Regions from separate parts of the Stenotrophomonas sp. KH_052 genome, predicted to be linked through region 1. Evidence: predicted binding sites of a transcription regulator. Region 1 holds the regulator's gene; the other holds the start of a gene.
What was found. Region 1 encodes HrcA, which represses chaperone genes, less so after heat shock. Its sites were predicted from a motif close to TTNGCACTCNNNNNNNNNGAGTGCNAA; they were not measured.
Positions count from the first base shown of each region.

Region 2: a site for HrcA is predicted at 2,383-2,409, ahead of rpoH (RNA polymerase sigma factor RpoH). Genes of this name have one in related genera too.

Region 1 covers NZ_CM174475.1:1,846,016-1,850,154, reverse strand. Annotated here, with positions in the region: gene dnaK (molecular chaperone DnaK) at 1-264, opposite strand, end outside; gene grpE (nucleotide exchange factor GrpE) at 447-962, opposite strand; gene hrcA (heat-inducible transcriptional repressor HrcA) at 1,026-2,090, opposite strand; gene recN (DNA repair protein RecN) at 2,205-3,866, shown strand; gene AC3ITW_RS08585 (LysR family transcriptional regulator) at 3,987-4,139, opposite strand, start outside.
Region 2 covers NZ_CM174475.1:4,393,441-4,397,579, reverse strand. Annotated here, with positions in the region: gene AC3ITW_RS20120 (serine hydrolase domain-containing protein) at 1-14, opposite strand, end outside; gene AC3ITW_RS20115 (M56 family metallopeptidase) at 145-1,674, opposite strand; gene AC3ITW_RS20110 (BlaI/MecI/CopY family transcriptional regulator) at 1,671-2,063, opposite strand; gene rpoH (RNA polymerase sigma factor RpoH) at 2,421-3,296, shown strand; gene purD (phosphoribosylamine--glycine ligase) at 3,437-4,139, opposite strand, start outside.

The DNA of each region.
Region 1 (4,139 bases):
GTGCGCGATGTCCTTCTGCACTTCGGCGTCGGTGAACTTGCGGCCGATCAGGCGCTTCACCGCGTAGAAGGTGTTCTTGGGGTTGGTGACGGCCTGGCGCTTGGCCGAGGCGCCCACCAGGACTTCGCCGTCCTTGGTGTAGGCGACGATCGACGGGGTGGTGCGATCGCCTTCCGAATTTTCGATGACGCGGGCCTTGCCGCCGTCCATGATCGCCACGCACGAGTTGGTGGTGCCGAGGTCGATACCAATGATCTTGCCCATGGGGGAGACTCCTTGAAGGATGTTGTTTTTGTCAGTCCGGCCGTTCGGCCGGTGGATGAATGGGATGTGGGGGAGGCTCGTGGAACATTCAAGCCATCCCCCGAACGCTGTGTTTCCGGTTGTCCGGCGCGTTCAGCGTCGGGTCGGGCGCGGTTCGTGCCCGCCTCCCGGCGCCGCGGGGGTCAGTCAGCCGCCACCACCACCAGCGCCGGCCGCAGCAGGCGCTCGTTGAGCAGGTAGCCCTTCTGGAACACGGTCACCACGCTGCCCGGGGCGGCACCCGGAGTCGGCACCTGGCTGATGGCCTGGTGATGCTCCGGATTGAACGGCTGGCCGGTCGGGTCCAGCAGGACCAGGCCGTTGTCGCCGGCGACCTTCAGCAGCTGCCGGTAGGTCAGCTCCAGGCCTTCACGCAGCGGATGGGCATCATCGCCGGCGGCCTTCAGGCCGGCATCCAGGCTGTCGAACACCGGCAGCAGCTCGCCCAGCAGCTTCTCGTTGGCGAACTTGCGGGCCTGCTCGATGTCGCGGGCAACGCGCTTGCGCTGGTTCTCGAGGTCGGCGCGTTCGCGCAATACATCGGCCTTGACCTGCTCAAGCTCGGCGCGCAGGCGCTCCACTTCGTCGTTCGCGCCGGCGGCGGCGGCCGCATCGGCGGCACTCTGCTGGGATTCGATATCTGGATGTTCGTGGTTCATGTCTGGGTCCCTGGCGGTCAATCTCCGCCTCCACCCACCCTAGTGTGGGCGGGATGCTGCGTTTCAAGCGTCGGATGTTCCGGGAGTACGCCCGGCCGGTGAAAAGGCCGCGCCGAGCACATCGGCGGTGGCCTGGACCAGCGGGATCATGCGGTCGTAGGCCATCCGCTTGGGCCCGATCACGCCCAGCACGCCCAGCACCTGGCCATTGGCGGTGTATGGGGCGGTGACCAGCGAGACGCCCTGCAGCGGCATCATCCCTGTCTCCTCACCGATGAAGATGCGCACGCCCGGGGCCTGGATGGTGCGCTCCAGCAGCTGCAGGATCTCGCGTTTGCTGGAAAACAGCTCGAACAGCTCACGCAGTCGCTCCAGGTCGGACAGGTCCTGTACTCCCATCAGCCGGGTCTGGCCGGCCACCAGCATGTCGTCGGCCGGCGGCTGCAGGGCCTGCTCGGCCAGCTCGATGCTGTGCGCCAGCAGCTGCTCCAGCTCCGAGCGGGCGTCGCGCAGCTCCAGCAGCAGGCGGGTACGGATCTCGGCCATTGGCAGGCCGGCGAAATGGGCATTGAGGTAGTTGGCGACCTGCTCCAGCTGGCCTGGCGCGAAGTCCTGACGGGTCTCGATGACCCGGTTCTGCACCTCGTTGTCGGCGAACACCAGGATCGCCAGCACCCGGCGTCCGTCCAGCGCCACGAAATCGATCTGGCGGAAGGCGAACTGCTCGCGTCGTGGCGCGCTGACCACGCCGACGAAATGGCTCATCGCCGACAGCAGTTCCGAGGCGCTGCCGAGCAGGGCCTGGGTGCTGCCGCCGCCCGCCAGCTCCTGACGCAGGCGGGCCAGCTCGCCCTCACCCGGTGGCTGCATCTGCAGCAGGCTGTCGACGAACACCCGGTAGCCATGCGCGGTCGGGACACGCCCGGCCGAGGTATGCGGCGACGCCAGCAGCCCCAGGTCTTCGAGGTCGCCAAGGATGTTGCGGATGGTGGCCGGGCTGACCTCCAGGCCGGCCACGCGCGCCAGCGTCTGCGAGCCGACCGGCTCGCCGTCCTGGATGTAACGCGCGATCAGCGTGCGCAGCAGATGGCGCGCACGCGGGGCAAGCTGGTCGGGAGAACCGTGCATGGAATCAACCTGTGAGACACGGACACTAGATAATGGCGGCGCATCACCTTGGCAAGTCATTGGACCTCCCTCGCCCACGTGCTAGCGTTGCGCGGCTGCTGATACCCCTTACCCATGCTCAGACATCTTTCGATCAAGGATTTTGCCGTCGTCCGCGCCACCGAACTGGAGTTCGGGCCCGGCATGACGGTCGTTTCAGGCGAGACCGGCGCCGGCAAGTCGCTGATGGTCGACGCCCTGGGCTTCCTGTCCGGCCTGCGCGCCGACAGTGGCGTGGTCCGCCACGGTGCCGCGCGCGCCGAGCTTTCCGCCGAATTCGCGCTGGACCAGCTGCAGGCCGCGCGCCAATGGCTGGCCGACAACGAGCTGGACGATGAGGAACAGTGCCAGCTGCGGCGGGTGATCCGCGCCGATGGCGGTTCACGTTCGTGGATCAACGGCCGCCCGGTGACGCTGGCACAGCTGGCAGACCTGGCCGGATTGCTGGTCGAAATCCATGGCCAGCATGAGCAGCAGGCCCTGCTGACGCGTCCGTCGCAGCTGGCCCTGCTCGACGCCTATGCCGGCAACGAGGACGAGCGCCGCCAGGTGCGCCGTGCCGCTGCCGCCTGGCAGACGCTGGTCGACGAATCACTTGCCCTGTCGCAACAGGGCGACGTCAGTGACCGTATCGGCTTCCTTGAACACCAGCTGCGCGAGCTCGACCGCGAGGACCTTGAGCCGGAGTCGATCGCCGCACTCGGCGCCAGCCACCGCCGCCAGGCCCATGCCAGCGCGTTGCTGAGTGCCTGCCAGGCCGCCAGCAACCAGCTCAACGGCGACGACGGCAGTTCCGCGCTGGACCTGCTGCAACAGGTCCGCCACGAGCTGTCGCGGCTGATCGAGCACGACCCGCGCCTGGGCGAGGTGGACGGCCTGATCGAGAACGCCTCGATCCAGCTGCACGAAGCCCTGTCGCTGCTGGACCGGGTGCACGACGACCTCGACGCCGACCCCGAACAGTTCGAGGAGAACGAGCGCCGCCTCGGCCGACTGCACGACCTGGCCCGCAAGCACCGCGTGCCGATGGACGAGCTCGGCGCGCAGCGCGAGCGCATGCATGCCGAAGTGGAACAGCTGCGCGGCGCCGACGAGCGCCTGCAGCGCCTGGCCGGCGAGATCGACAAGGCCGTCGCCGCCTGGCGCGTACAGGCCGACGTGCTGTCCGCCAGCCGCCGCAGCGCTGCTGCCGAACTGTCGGCCACCACCACCGGCATCATTGCCGAGCTGGGCATGGGCGGCGGCCAGTTCCTGATCGAGCTGGAGCCGCAGGACGCCGGCAAGCCCGATCCGCAGGGTGCCGAACGCGTGGAATTCCTGGTCGCGGCCAACGCCGGCCAACCGCCGCGCGCGCTGCGCAAGGTGGCCTCCGGCGGTGAACTGTCGCGCATCTCGCTGGCCATCGAAGTGGCCGCGCTGGACCTGGATGCGGTGCCGACCATGGTGTTCGACGAAGTCGACTCGGGCATCGGCGGTGCGGTGGCCGACATCGTCGGGCAGAAGCTGCGCGCGCTGGGCGAGAAGCGCCAGGTGCTGTGCGTGACCCACCTGCCGCAGGTCGCCTCGAAGGGCCATGCGCACTACCGGGTCAGCAAGGCGCCGGTGGAAGGCATGACCCAGAGCGCAGTGGAGAAGCTGGACAGCAAGGCACGCGAAGAAGAACTGGCGCGCATGCTGGGCGGCGTGGAAGTGAGCAAGGAAGCGCGCGCCGCCGCGCGCAAGCTGCTGCAGGTCTGAGGCCCGCTTTTGTAGCGTCGGGCCATGCTCGACTTCCGCACGGTAGTGCCGGCCGCTGGCCGGCAACCCAATACAACACAGGTGAACGAAGATCGTGAGGTTGCCGGCCAGCGGCCGGCACTACCCCCGTGGCCGCGCCAGATCCACCGTTTCCACCAGGAAATCGAGGAACGCGCGTACGCGTAGCGGCAGGTAACCGCCCTGCCCCAGGAACACTGCGTGCACCTCTTCGAGGTCACCGGGATTGGCCTCTTCCAGCACCGGCAACAGGCG
Region 2 (4,139 bases), 2.3 Mb from region 1:
AACAGGCGGTTCATCATCGACATCCTTGCAGGAGTGGAAGAGGGGCGGGATCGGCGCACGCGTTGCCACGCACGCCTGTCGCGTCCGGTCGTTGCGGGTGGAACGGGTTACCGCCGCAGTGCAGGAGGTGATGCGGCGGAGGCGTCAGCGTCGTTCGCGGCGGGCGCCCTGCGCCAGCAGGTAATCGCGCACGGCCGCGTTGCCAGCCTGGTTCAGCGGTGTCCGCCAGCGCCCCAGCCAGCCGTCGGCTTCCACGCCCAGGTTGATGTCGGCGCCGTGCGCGAGCAGGAACTGCACGGTGACCAGGTGCCCTTCGCGCGAGGCATTTATCAGTGGCGTCTCGTCATAGGTCACGACCCGGTTGACGTCGGCACCAGCCTGCACAAGTTGCTCGACGATGGGTTGCAGGCCCAGCGCGGAAGCGACGATCAACGGATTGCCTTCGCCCAGTGCGGCACGATCAGGGTCGGCGCCCAGTTGCAGCAGCGTGTCGACCATCGCCGGATCGCGTGCACGGATGGCCTGGATCAGCGCCGTGCCATCACCGAGCACGCGTGCATCAAGATCGACGCCGGCCGCCGCCAACAGACGGACCTGCGCGACGTCATGCGTGCTGGCGGCCTGGAACAGCTTGATGACGCGCGTATCGGAGGCGCTCGCAGCCGGTGATGGGGCGAGCCGTGGTGAGATAGCCACGGCGGTGCCGGTGCAGGCCAGCAGAAGCAGCAGGCCCAGCACCAACAGGCTGCGGTGCCGGGGTGTGGGTGGCCCGGCGTCCACCAGCTGATCAATGCGCTGCGCCAGCTGGCTGCGCGCACTGAACATACCCAGTGCAAGCGTCGGCGCCTCCTCGCGCAGGGCCTGCAGCTGTTCGACGCTGGCCAGCAGCGAACCTGCATAGTCCAGCGGTTCGCGTGCCTGCATCGCAGCGCGTGCATCACAGGCCATCTCGCGCAGTACCGCCAGGCGTGCCTGGGCAAGGTGCAGGAGCGGATTCCACCAGAACAGCGCTGTTCCCGCCCGCAGCAGCGTGCTTGTCCACAGGTCGCGCCGTTGCAGGTGTGCAACCTCGTGGCGGACGATGTCGCGCAGCACGTTGTTGTCCAGGCGTGCCAGCAAGGGGCGGGGCAGGAGGATCTGCGGGTGCCACAGGCCGACGACCATCGGCCCGTCGACGGCGCAGGTGGCGATCGTCACGTGGGCGGGCACGATGTCGGCCAGGACCGCGCGCAGTCCGGCGGTCGCCGGTTGCGCCAGCCGCCGCAGCCGGCGTGCGTGCAGCATCGCGTCCAGCAGGCGCATGCCCAGCCACAGGGTGCCCAGCAGCCACAGCAGTGCAAGCAGTGTCGGCAGGGTCTTCGGCAGTTCGACGTAGTAGATGTCGGGCTGTCGTCCGGCTTCGAAGATGGCTTCTTCCGCTGTTGCCCCTTCGCCGGGCATGGGGTGGAACGCGGCCGCGGGCGGTGCCGGTACGGGCAGGGTGGTCGACCAGCCTGGCAGGAAGGCGCTGAGCGGCAGCAGCAAGGCCGCTGCCATCGCTGCGGTCAGCAGCCAGGAACGTTGTTCGGCACTGAGGGCCCGCCGCCGTGCCAGCCACAGCGCGGGCAGCAGCACGATTGCGGACAACAGCAACTGTCGTACGCCCAATGCCATCGCCAGGTCGATGAGGTTCATTCCTTCCTCCCGGCCCTGGCATCGCTGACGCGCTGCTGCAGTGCCTGCAGTTCGTTGCGGTCGATTTCGCGTTCGTCCACCAGGTGCTGTGCCAACACGTTCGGTGAGCCGTCGAAGAACTGATGCAGCAGATGGTCGAGCGCTTGCCGGCGGGCCTGCTCGCGGCTGAGCGTGGCGTGATAGATGTAGGCGCGACCTTCCTGGCGATGACTGACAAAGCCTTTCTTCGCCAGCACGTTGAACATGGTCAGCACCGTGGTGTACGCGACCGGCTTGTGTTGGCCGAGCACATCCGCCACATCGCGCACGGACGCTTCGCCCTTGTCCCAGAGGATGTCCAGGATGGCCTGCTCGGCGGGGGTGGGATTCTGCGAGACAGGGCGGGCCATGCGCTTCTACGTATGAATTAGTTGATGCATCGGAGCATGTCGCCGGGTGGCTGTCAACGGGTTTCTTAGTAGTAAAGGAGCGACCCTCAGCCTTCGGGCCTGAACACCCGGCAACGTCTCCTGGCCTGAATGGACCTCCAGGACGGCCCGTTCAGCTCCGCTTGACCGGAAATCGCCGGTTTCCGATGGGTAATTGATTGAATTCCAAGGGATTGTGAATCCCGAAAAGCGTGCTCGCCACTGTCATCAAATCGCGCTACGGTAGGGCTCTGTTTGGGACCAGTGTTGCATCAATAGGATGCTGGAACTTTTTCCTCCTTTAGCAGTCCAAATCCCGGACTGCTAAGATGGGTGCCTATGAGCCAGAACACCTCTACTGCCCTTGTGGCAAACAATCTCCCGATTCCCAGTGCGCTCGGTTCGCTGGACGCCTACATCGGTGCCGTGCACCAGATCCCGGTGTTGTCGGTCGATGACGAACAGGACCTGGCCCGTCGCTTCCGCGACGGCAACGATCTGGACGCCGCCCGCGAGCTGGTGCATTCGCACCTGCGCTTCGTGGTGCACGTGGCCCGCGGTTACAACGGCTACGGCCTTGCGCTGGGCGACCTGATCCAGGAAGGCAACATCGGCCTGATGAAGGCGGTCAAGCGCTTCGACCCGGAAATGGGCGTGCGCCTGGTCTCCTTCGCGGTGCACTGGATCCGTGCCGAGATGCACGAGTTCATCCTGAAGAACTGGCGCATCGTCAAGGTCGCTACCACCAAGGCGCAGCGCAAGCTGTTCTTCAACCTGCGCAAGTCGAAGACGCGCCTGGGCTGGATGAACGCGGCCGAAGTCAGCGCGGTGGCCAAGGATCTGAACGTGTCCGAGCGCGAGGTCATGGAAATGGAGTCGCGCCTGTCCGGTCGCGATATCGGTTTCGATGCGCCGACCGACGAGGACAACGAGCACGCGCCGCCGTCGCCGGCCGCTTATCTCGTGGCCAATGACGAAGACCCGTCGATGGCCTACGAGCGTGCCGACAGCGAAGACAACCAGATGCAGCTGCTGCGCGAAGGCTTGGCCGAGCTGGATGCGCGTTCGCGTGACATCATCCGCCGCCGCTGGCTGGATGCCGACAGCAAGGTGACGCTGCAGGAGCTGGCCGACGAGTACGGTGTGTCGGCCGAGCGTATCCGCCAGGTTGAAGCCAATGCGCTGAAGAAGATGAAGGCGCTGTTCACCGCGTAAGCGGGGTGGCGTTGGAACGAAGAAAGGCCCGGCAGCGCTGGGCCTTTCTCGTTTGTTGGGCTCATCCACGCATGGCGTGGATCTACTGCTGATTCCAGTAGAGCCACGCCATGCGTGGCTGCTCTGATATCGCGTGGGCCTCACCCCTCGCGTGCGATCGCGCGCCAACCGATGTCGTTGCGGTGGAATTCGTTGGCCCAGCTGACCTTGGCCACGCCGGCATAGGCGTTGGCCTGCGCATCGCGCACGCTGTTGCCCAGTGCGGCCACGCACAGCACGCGACCGCCCGCACTGACTACCTGGCCCTGCGCGTCCAGCGTGGTGCCGGCATGGAACACCTTGGCACTGGCAGGTACGTCGTCCAGGCCGGAGATCACATCACCGGTGATCGGAGATTCCGGGTACGGCTTCGCGGCCAGCACCACGCCGAGCGACGGCCGCGGGTCCCACTGCGCTTCCACCTGGTCCAGCCGGCCATCGATGGCGGCTTCCACCAGCTCCACCAGATCCGACTGCAGGCGCAGCATCACCGGCTGGGTTTCCGGGTCGCCGAAGCGCACGTTGAATTCGATCACCTTCGGCGCGCCGCTGGCATCGATCATCAGGCCGGCGTAGAGGAAACCGGTGAACGGGATACCGTCGGCAATCATGCCCTGCACGGTCGGGTTCACCACCTCGCGCATCACACGGGCGTGCACCTCCGGCGTGACCACCGGGGCCGGCGAATAGGCGCCCATGCCGCCGGTGTTCGGGCCGGTGTCGCCGTCGCCGACGCGCTTGTGGTCCTGTGAGGTGGCCATCGGCAGCGCATGCACGCCGTCCACCATCGAAATGAAGCTGGCC